DNA from 2 places in the Peribacillus frigoritolerans genome. Region 1 is predicted to be linked to the other one. Evidence: predicted binding sites of a transcription regulator. Region 1 holds the regulator's gene; the other holds the start of a gene.

The links. Region 1 encodes Rex, which represses fermentation and respiration genes when NADH is low (regulators of the CRP and FNR family bind a similar motif). Its sites were predicted from a motif close to TTGTGAAATATTTCACAA; they were not measured.
Region 2: the regulator Rex is predicted to act here: its motif matches at 2,394-2,411, upstream of qoxA (cytochrome aa3 quinol oxidase subunit II).

Annotation. Positions count from the first base shown of each region.
Region 1 covers NZ_CP158190.1:325,421-329,858, reverse strand. The annotation lists gene groL (chaperonin GroEL) at 1-961, opposite strand, end outside; gene groES (co-chaperone GroES) at 1,021-1,305, opposite strand; gene ABOA58_RS01695 (CPBP family intramembrane glutamic endopeptidase) at 1,640-2,365, shown strand; gene ABOA58_RS01690 (YdiK family protein) at 2,362-2,574, shown strand; gene ABOA58_RS01685 (redox-sensing transcriptional repressor Rex) at 2,604-3,263, opposite strand; gene moaC (cyclic pyranopterin monophosphate synthase MoaC) at 3,297-3,803, opposite strand; gene ABOA58_RS01675 (ABC transporter ATP-binding protein) at 3,936-4,438, shown strand, end outside.
Region 2 covers NZ_CP158190.1:553,495-557,932, reverse strand. The annotation lists gene qoxB (cytochrome aa3 quinol oxidase subunit I) at 1-1,271, opposite strand, end outside; gene qoxA (cytochrome aa3 quinol oxidase subunit II) at 1,345-2,274, opposite strand; gene ABOA58_RS02710 (hypothetical protein) at 3,218-3,532, opposite strand; gene ABOA58_RS02705 (S1C family serine protease) at 3,789-4,438, opposite strand, start outside.

The DNA of each region.
Region 1 (4,438 bases):
CTTTAGACGCACGGCCTAATGAATCGATTGTTGCAGATTTAAGGTCAAGTCCGATTTCTTCAGTGATTACTTCGCCGCCTGTAAGAGCTGCGATGTCTTCAAGCATTGCTTTACGACGGTCACCGAATCCAGGAGCTTTAACCGCAACAGCGTTGAATGTTCCACGAAGTTTGTTCACAACAAGAGTTGCAAGCGCTTCGCCTTCTACATCTTCAGCAATTAATAATAGCGGTTTACCTTGTTGTACAACTTGCTCAAGTACAGGAAGGATTTCTTGGATATTCGTGATTTTTTTATCTGTGATCAAGATATATGGATTTTCTAGTACAGCTTCCATTTTATCTGAATCAGTAACCATGTATGGAGATGCATATCCGCGATCGAACTGCATACCTTCTACTACGTCCAATTCAGTTGTGAAACCTTTGGACTCTTCGATTGTGATGACGCCGTCGTTACCAACGCGCTCCATTGCTTCCGCAATCAGTTGGCCCACTTCTTCATCAGCTGAAGAGATGGCAGCAACTTGTGCGATTGACTCTTTGTTTTCAACAGGTTGGGAAATGGCTTTCAATTCTGCGATTGCAGTATTGACCGCTTTCTCGATTCCTTTACGGATACCCATTGGGTTAGCACCAGCTGTTACGTTTTTAAGACCTTCACGGATCATCGCTTGTGCAAGAACCGTTGCAGTCGTTGTACCGTCACCAGCTACGTCGTTTGTTTTGCTTGCTACTTCAGCAACCAATTTCGCACCCATGTTTTCGAATGCATCTTCCAATTCGATTTCTTTAGCGATCGTCACACCATCATTAGTGATAAGCGGTGAACCGAATTTTTTCTCAAGAACCACGTTACGACCTTTTGGTCCAAGCGTTACTTTAACTGCATCTGCAAGTGCGTCCACACCACGAAGCATGGAGCGGCGAGCTTCTTCACTAAATTTAATTTCTTTAGCCATTTATAAGTACCTCCCTAAAATTTTAAGAAAATTTTCGTTCAGTTAAGTATGATGTATAATTAGCCGATAACAGCTAGAATGTCGCTTTCACGTAAAATTAAGTATTCAGTGTTTTCGTATTTAACTTCAGTACCTGCATATTTTGAGAAGATAATTAGATCGCCTTGGGCAACCTCTAAAGCAACACGTTCGCCATTTTCAAGGACACGGCCAGTACCAACTGCTACTACCTTACCTTCTTGCGGCTTTTCTTTAGCAGTATCAGGAAGAACAATACCGCTTGCAGTTTTTTCTTCAGTTTGAACTAGTTCAATAATAACGCGATCACCTAATGGTTTTAACAAGTGAAACAACCTCCTCATATTCTCTTGATAATTTGTTACATGATTATTAGCACTCTTCATCATCGAGTGCTAACACATTTATAATATTAAATAAACCGAGCCTTTTTTGCAAGTATCTTATTGAAAATTTTTTATTAATTTCTGATAAATTACGGGTAAACTACTTTAGCATAATGATTTCCTTAACAAAGTTATTTAAATGTTTCGTTAGGGGTACCTTTAAGTGGTGTTCTGCCTCAATTTTTGATACCATTTTGGAGTATGCGTTTATAGCTTGTCCCCATATCAGGAACGTTCCGAGCGGAATGGGTGACTATAAAAGGAGTTTTCATTTTTGAAAAAAGAATATTGGTTCGTCATCATCACCTATATTGCCATGCAATTATCCAGTATTGTTGGGGTACCCATTTTCATGCTGATCGGGTCTTATACCGGAATGCCGGCTGATGAACTCCAAGTGAAATCTGCAGCATACTGGATAGTTTTCAGTTTTCTCGCTGCTTTATTCTTGATTCTTTTTTTAATGAGAAAAGATATGAGGGAAAAGTTGGACACGAGAAATCAAACTTCCGTTTCCATGTCCATATTATGGGCAATTGCAGGAGTGTTCATGGCTCTTTTTGCGCAAAGCATTGCCGGCAGCATTGAACAGATGCTTGGGGTGGAGTCTGAATCTGAAAATACGCAGCAACTCATTTCACTCATTTACAAAGTCCCCATGGTCATTTTCGTCACTTCAGTAATTGGACCTATATTGGAAGAATTAATTTTCCGGAAAATCATTTTCGGATCACTTCATAAACGCTTTAACTTCTTTATTTCAGCTTTAATCAGCTCAGTTATTTTCGGCTTGGCGCATGGTGAATTTGAACATCTTCTTTTATATACGGCAATGGGCTTCACTTTTGCTTTCCTTTATGCAAAAACAGGCCGCATTCTCGTATCAATGAGCGCTCATATTGCGATGAACACGCTTGTTATCATCCTTCAAGTGGTATATCGGGAGGATATAGAGAAGATGATAGATACTGCACAGGCCTTCATCGGAGGTTTATTATGAAACGTCAATCACCCTTATTCATGGGCATCATCTATGCAGGCTTAGGAGCTCTTTTTACCGCTATCGCGATTCAAACCGTCAATTCTTCTGGATGGGGGCTCTTCGCCTACATACTTGTCCTTATTGCGACTCTTGACTTTGGATCGGGCTTACGCATGATCATGCTGCACTTTAAGATTAAAGCCGCACAAAAAAATAAGAAAAAATAAAAAAACGCTGCAAAGATGCAGCGTTTTTTTCATTCCTCCAAAGCGGCTTCTTCCACAACAGGATAATGTTTCAGGAAGTAGATGAGCGACTGAAGCTCCACGGCCAGGTCAATGTGGTGAACCCTTATTGATGGAGGCACGGTCAGCCTTGCAGGTGTAAAATTCAATATTCCTTTTATATCAGCTTTGACTAAACGATCGGTTATCGTCTGGGCTACCTGTGCCGGCACTGTCAATATAGCCGCAGTGATATTATTTTCCTGCAATAGTGTATCGATTTGATCCATATGATAGATGGGCACATCAGCTATTCGCTTGCCGACTTTTTCTTCAGAAACTTCGAAAGCCATTTCAATTTTTGTATTATTATTTTTCATGAAATTGTAATTTAAAAAAGCGGTTCCTAAATTTCCTACCCCGATTAAAGCGACTTTGGTCAATTCATCTTGATCTAGTGTTTTTCTAAAGAAGGATAATAAATAATTGACATTGTAGCCGTAGCCTTTTTTCCCAAGCGCGCCAAAGTAGGAAAAATCACGGCGTATGGTGGCAGAATCCACTTTTACAGCTTCGCTTAGCTCTGCAGAGGAAACTCTTTGTTTGCCTGAGGAATGTAAGTTCTTTAAAAATCGATAATACAATGGCAACCTTTTGGCTGTTGCCTGCGGTATCTTTGGGTCATGGTTCATTGTTCTTCCCCGCCTTCACACATGCTTTTCAACTTAATCTCTATCTGTTTGTTTTACTTGTCTTTTATAATCGTTACTGGAAACTCCGCCTGTTTTCTCCACTAAGAATGTAGGCCCGATCACCATTCCCTTATCAATGGCCTTACACATGTCATAAACTGTCAAGGCAGTCACGGATGCAGCTGTTAACGCTTCCATTTCCACACCTGTACTTCCTTTTGTCTTAGCTTCCGTTTCAATCCTAAGCCTGTATCCTTGTTCTTCTTTTTCCCACTCAAAGGCTATATTGACCCCTTGCAGAGCAATGGGATGGCACATCGGAATGATATTGGATGTATTTTTGCTGGCCATTATTCCTGCAACCTGTGCAACAGCCAGTACATCACCTTTTTTCATTTTCTGATTCGTGACCAATTCATATATTTCATCATTCAATAAAATGCTCGATTGAGCCACTGCCGTCCGGGTTGTTTCAGGCTTAGCACTCACATCGACCATTTTGGCCCTGCCCTGTTCATTAAAATGCGTTAAGTCTCCCATTTAAGTAACCCCTCCTAAATCATACACTATTATTCCACTTTATGTAACAGCTTTTGTTTACCATGGAACCAAGCTGTTGCCGATAATAACTAAAATACGTTACACTAACTATAATCAATTGAGGTGAAATCTATGATTTTATTACAAATCAATCAACTATCGAAATATTATGGAGCTGAACTTATTTTATCAAATATGAAGCTCGAAGTTCAAAATAAAGATCGAATTGCTCTTGTCGGCCGAAATGGCGCCGGAAAATCCACTCTGCTAAAAATCATAGCCGGGCACCTTTCCCATGATGGCGGTGAAATTATCAAACCAAAAGGCGTCACAATCGGCTATATGGCCCAGGATACGGGATTGGAATCCGAACTGACCATTTGGGATGAGATGCTGACCGTATTCACGGACCTTATAGAGCAGGAAAAGGAACTGCGTCGCCTTGAGGCTGATATGGCCAGACCTGACGTCTTTGAAAACGAAACGATTTACCAAAAAGTGCTGAATGAATACGACACTTTGATGGTGGCATTCAAAGAGAAGGGCGGTTATCAATATGAAGCAGATATCCGTTCCGTATTGCATGGGCTTCAGTTTGCTGACTTTGACTATTCTACCCCAATCTCCACTTTAAG
Region 2 (4,438 bases), 230 kb from region 1:
GTACCAGGGATTAAAACGTAGTGGAAGTGAGCTACTAAGAACATTGTATTATGGTATTGGTAGTCAGCACTTGCCATTGCAAGCATAACCCCTGTTACCCCACCGAGCGTGAAAATCGGAATGAAAGCTAAAGAGTATAGCATAGGAACGGTAAACACGATTTTACCTTTCCAAAGTGTGAACAACCAGTTGAAAATCTTAACACCGGTCGGGACGGCAATTGCCATCGTGGTAATCGAGAAGATACCATTAACCATTGCACCGTGACCCATTGTATAGAAATGGTGAGCCCATACAATGAAAGATAGAGTAGAAATAGCTACCATGGAGATAACCATCGAATTATACCCGTACAGGTTACGACGTGCAAATGTCGAAATGATTTCACTGTAAATACCGAAAGCCGGAAGGATTACTATATAAACTTCAGGATGTCCCCAAACCCAGAACAAGTTCGCCCAAAGCATATCGCTACCGCCATTGGCCATCGTAAAGAATTGAGTTCCGAATAGACGATCCATTGTCATCAACGCAAGTGCCACTGTCAATACAGGGAAAGCGAAAACGATAATGAAGTTTGTGATCAAGATAGACCATGTGAACATTGGCATTTTCATTAAGTTCATGCCAGGTGCTCTCATTTTCAAGATTGTTACGATAAAGTTGATACCAGTCAGTAATGTACCGATACCAGCTATTTGAATTGCAATCGCGTAATAGTTCGAACCTACTGATTCACTGAAATCGTTACTTGCCAGCGGGAAGTAAGATGTCCAACCTGCATCAGGAGAACCACCGACTACGAAAGAGATGTTAAATAGCATTGCCCCCATGAAGAATAACCAGAAGCTTACTGCGTTCAGACGTGGGAATGCTACGTCACGCGCTCCAATTTGCAATGGTGTGACAATGTTCATTAACCCAATGATAAATGGCATAGCCATGAACAGGATCATGACGACCCCGTGTGTTGTAAATACCTCATTATAATGCTGTCCATCCAAAAGACCGTTATCTGGAATAGCCGTTTGAGCACGCATCATAAGAGCATCGACGCCACCACGGAAAAGCATAAGCAGTGCTGCCAAGATGTACATGATACCAATACGTTTATGGTCAACCGTTGTTAACCACTCACGCCATAAGTAACCCCATTTTTTAAAATAGGTAATTCCGGCAACAACCGCAATCATGGTTAAACCAATGGCAACCATGGATGCATAAATCGCAGGACTTGGATGAGGTACGGCAAATCGATCAAAGTAATCCATACTTTTGTGACTCCTTTCAGGAAAATATTCCTTATCTTGTAAACCTAGTTGTTTTATCGAACGAAATTAATTCTTAGTGATCATGATTCATGTTGCTGTGTTCTGAATGTTCCTCGTGTGAATCCTTGGAATCATTTTCTTCCTTATCAGAAGATCCGTGGTCATGACCAGCATTTTCCCCTTCAGGAGCTGGAGAAAACTCTAAGTGAGTTCCAGTGTAAGTGGATTGTCCCACATGACCAGGTTTTAATAATTCATTGAATTTTTCCTCAGTAATCGGTTTAGCAGTAGCTTTAATTTCATCTACCCACTTATCGTATTCTTCTGCAGACAGTACATTAACGTTGAACGTTTGCTGAGCAAAACCTGAACCACTGAAGTTTGAATTTCGACCCATATACTCTCCTGGTACATCAGCTGCTAAGTGCAACGTATTAACCATGTCCGACATCGCGTATTTTTGTCCTCCAAGTTGCGGAATCCAGAAACTTGAGATTGGACCGAATGAGTAAAGTTTAAATTCAATTGGTCGGTTAGTAGGTAAAAACAGATAGTTGACTGTTTCGATATCTTCTTCCGGATAACTAAAATGCCACTTCCAGTTGGAAGATGAAGCATAAATAATTAAAGGTTCCTGATCACCGTATCCTTTAGGTGTTGCCTCAACTTCATTTGTTGTTTTAACAGTAACAACGGATAGGAAAGCGACGATTAGAATTGGGATCGCAACCCAAATTATTTCAAGAACCTTACTTCCTTCAATATGAGGCGGTTCATAATCATCACGTTGTTTGGAAGCACGATATTTCATTATCATGAAGATATACAGTACCATAACGACAAGGACGACAAAGGCCATTGTCCATATCGAAATCATAATAACATCTGCTTGTGTTGCAGCTACCGGCCCTTTAGGGTCCAAGACCATTAATGGGTTATCGCAACCGGTTAGCACAGTGGCAATAGTAAAAAGTATAGTTAATAGAGCCCATTTTATTTTCATAGTACTACCCCTTTCTTACATAATAAAATTCCAATTGGTAATTATTCGGACAAAGTGTTACCATGTTCACAAACCCCGACATACCAATATTAATCCCAAGTCTAAAAAAAGACAATACAAAGTGACATCTGTCACATAAAGTTCATTAAAGAGCAGTAAGAAGATGGTAAATGAACTGAAATGTTCGAAAATCTTCAGCAAATGAAATATAATAAATGTTTCATATCTTGCCTTTGAAAATTCACTTATCAGTACAGGATTGCAGATAGTACCGATCCTCTTTCCATTTAATATTACTCTAATATAATGAAATAAAAATTTCACATTATATTCACTGTGTATATTGCCTCAAAACTCTTAAAGATTATGAATTATATTACCTATCCTGTCAATTAGGTATTTATCGTTAGAAAACATGATTTAAAACGGATTTTTTTCACTCGGCCATGGAGGTTGGTAAATGGTAGACACATTGGACACGATATTGTCTCCATGCTTCAATATCCTTATGATCCAACACAGGTCAATATTATATATATATAAGGAAACGACGAGTTTGAAATGAAATTGGGTTCTTTCGCAATCCTTATGGCCTGTCAGTATTTTTAAAACAGCCGTTTAGCAATAGGCTTGGTAGAAGTGGTTCTATCAAATCCCCTTTAGCAAAACCCACTGCCCTATAACCCCATATTGATACCTGTATCCCTTTTGAATTTTTAATTAAAAGTACATAGAAAAAAATCCACGAAAAAAGGACTTCTTAAAAGTGTCCTTTTCTCGTGGATATAGTTTAAAATGTAACAAATCGGTAATTCGATTCTGATATGCATAAAATGAAAGCGTATTCATTGATTGAGATCAAGTTGACTCAAATTCAGCAAGTTAGGCAAAAGAACAACTAGTTCTGTTTAGAAAAACAGTATATTGCCCTATATTCCTCGTTTTAGTTACTGAATTCTGTACTTCTGTTTGTTGGAGCTTTAGCCTTTGTTTTCATTTTTATGATTTTAGTCGTTTCCGGTTCAATTCTTTTGCCTTTATGTGTATTCATTACCATTTCTTCTGTCAGGACAAAAAATATACCAACTAGAAAAATGGCAGCTGCGCTTAATGTGATGGCGATTCCAACAGCGGTAAATATATAATCCTTATTGTAATCGCTTACAAAGAAACTTAAAGCAAAAATAATAATTCCGATTACACAACCTGTGCCCGATACCCATTTCACTGCATCTAACATCTTCTGATTAGCTTCCATAATTTCATCCCCTTTCTTTCTATTTTATGACATTTCACAAATTTGTCAAATCTTTTCTATTTTTTAACATATCCACGATGAAAACCTTGACAAATAGAAGGCGCCACCATTCACTTTTAGGTATTCAAGACTATATGAACAAACTGCAAAAACAGGGCAAATACACTATCTATTTTTCCGATATTAACCTTTTGAATACTATAAAAAAACTTCCAATAAAAGACCCCTGTTGAATAATCAGGGGCCTTACCTCTTTCTATGGTTTTTGCAAGGTGATCGTTACCGTTTTCTCTTCAGTGCCTCGATATACTTTAACCTTTACTTTATCGCCGATTTTCTTATCTGAATATAAGTATTTCCTTAATGCTGCAGCAGTATCAATTTTCGTTCCATCAATCTCAACGATGATATCCTGTTGCTTAAGCCCTCCATTCGCCGCAGCCGATCCCGCTTCTATACTCGTCACCATTACGCCGGACTTTACGGCTTCTGGAACATTTTGAATGTAATATTGCGGCAGTTCTTCCATACTGGCCAAGCTGACTCCTAAATATGGGCGCGTGATTTTTCCATTTTCAATCAGCTCCGTAACAATCGGAATCACATCATTACTTGGTATGGCAAACCCTAAGCCTTCCACACCGTTTTCGGAAATCTTCAAACTGTTTATGCCGATCACTTCCCCAGCGGTGTTGATCAATGCACCCCCGCTATTGCCGGGATTGATCGCTGCATCTGTTTGAAGGACATCAAGTTCCCACTCCCCGTCCGAGGTATCGACTGAAATGGAGCGTCCGGTCGCACTGACGATCCCTTGTGTAACCGATCGTGAAAAATCAAGTCCAAGAGGATTGCCAATTGCCAATACTTCTTCACCTGGACGCATGCTATCGGAATTCCCGAATT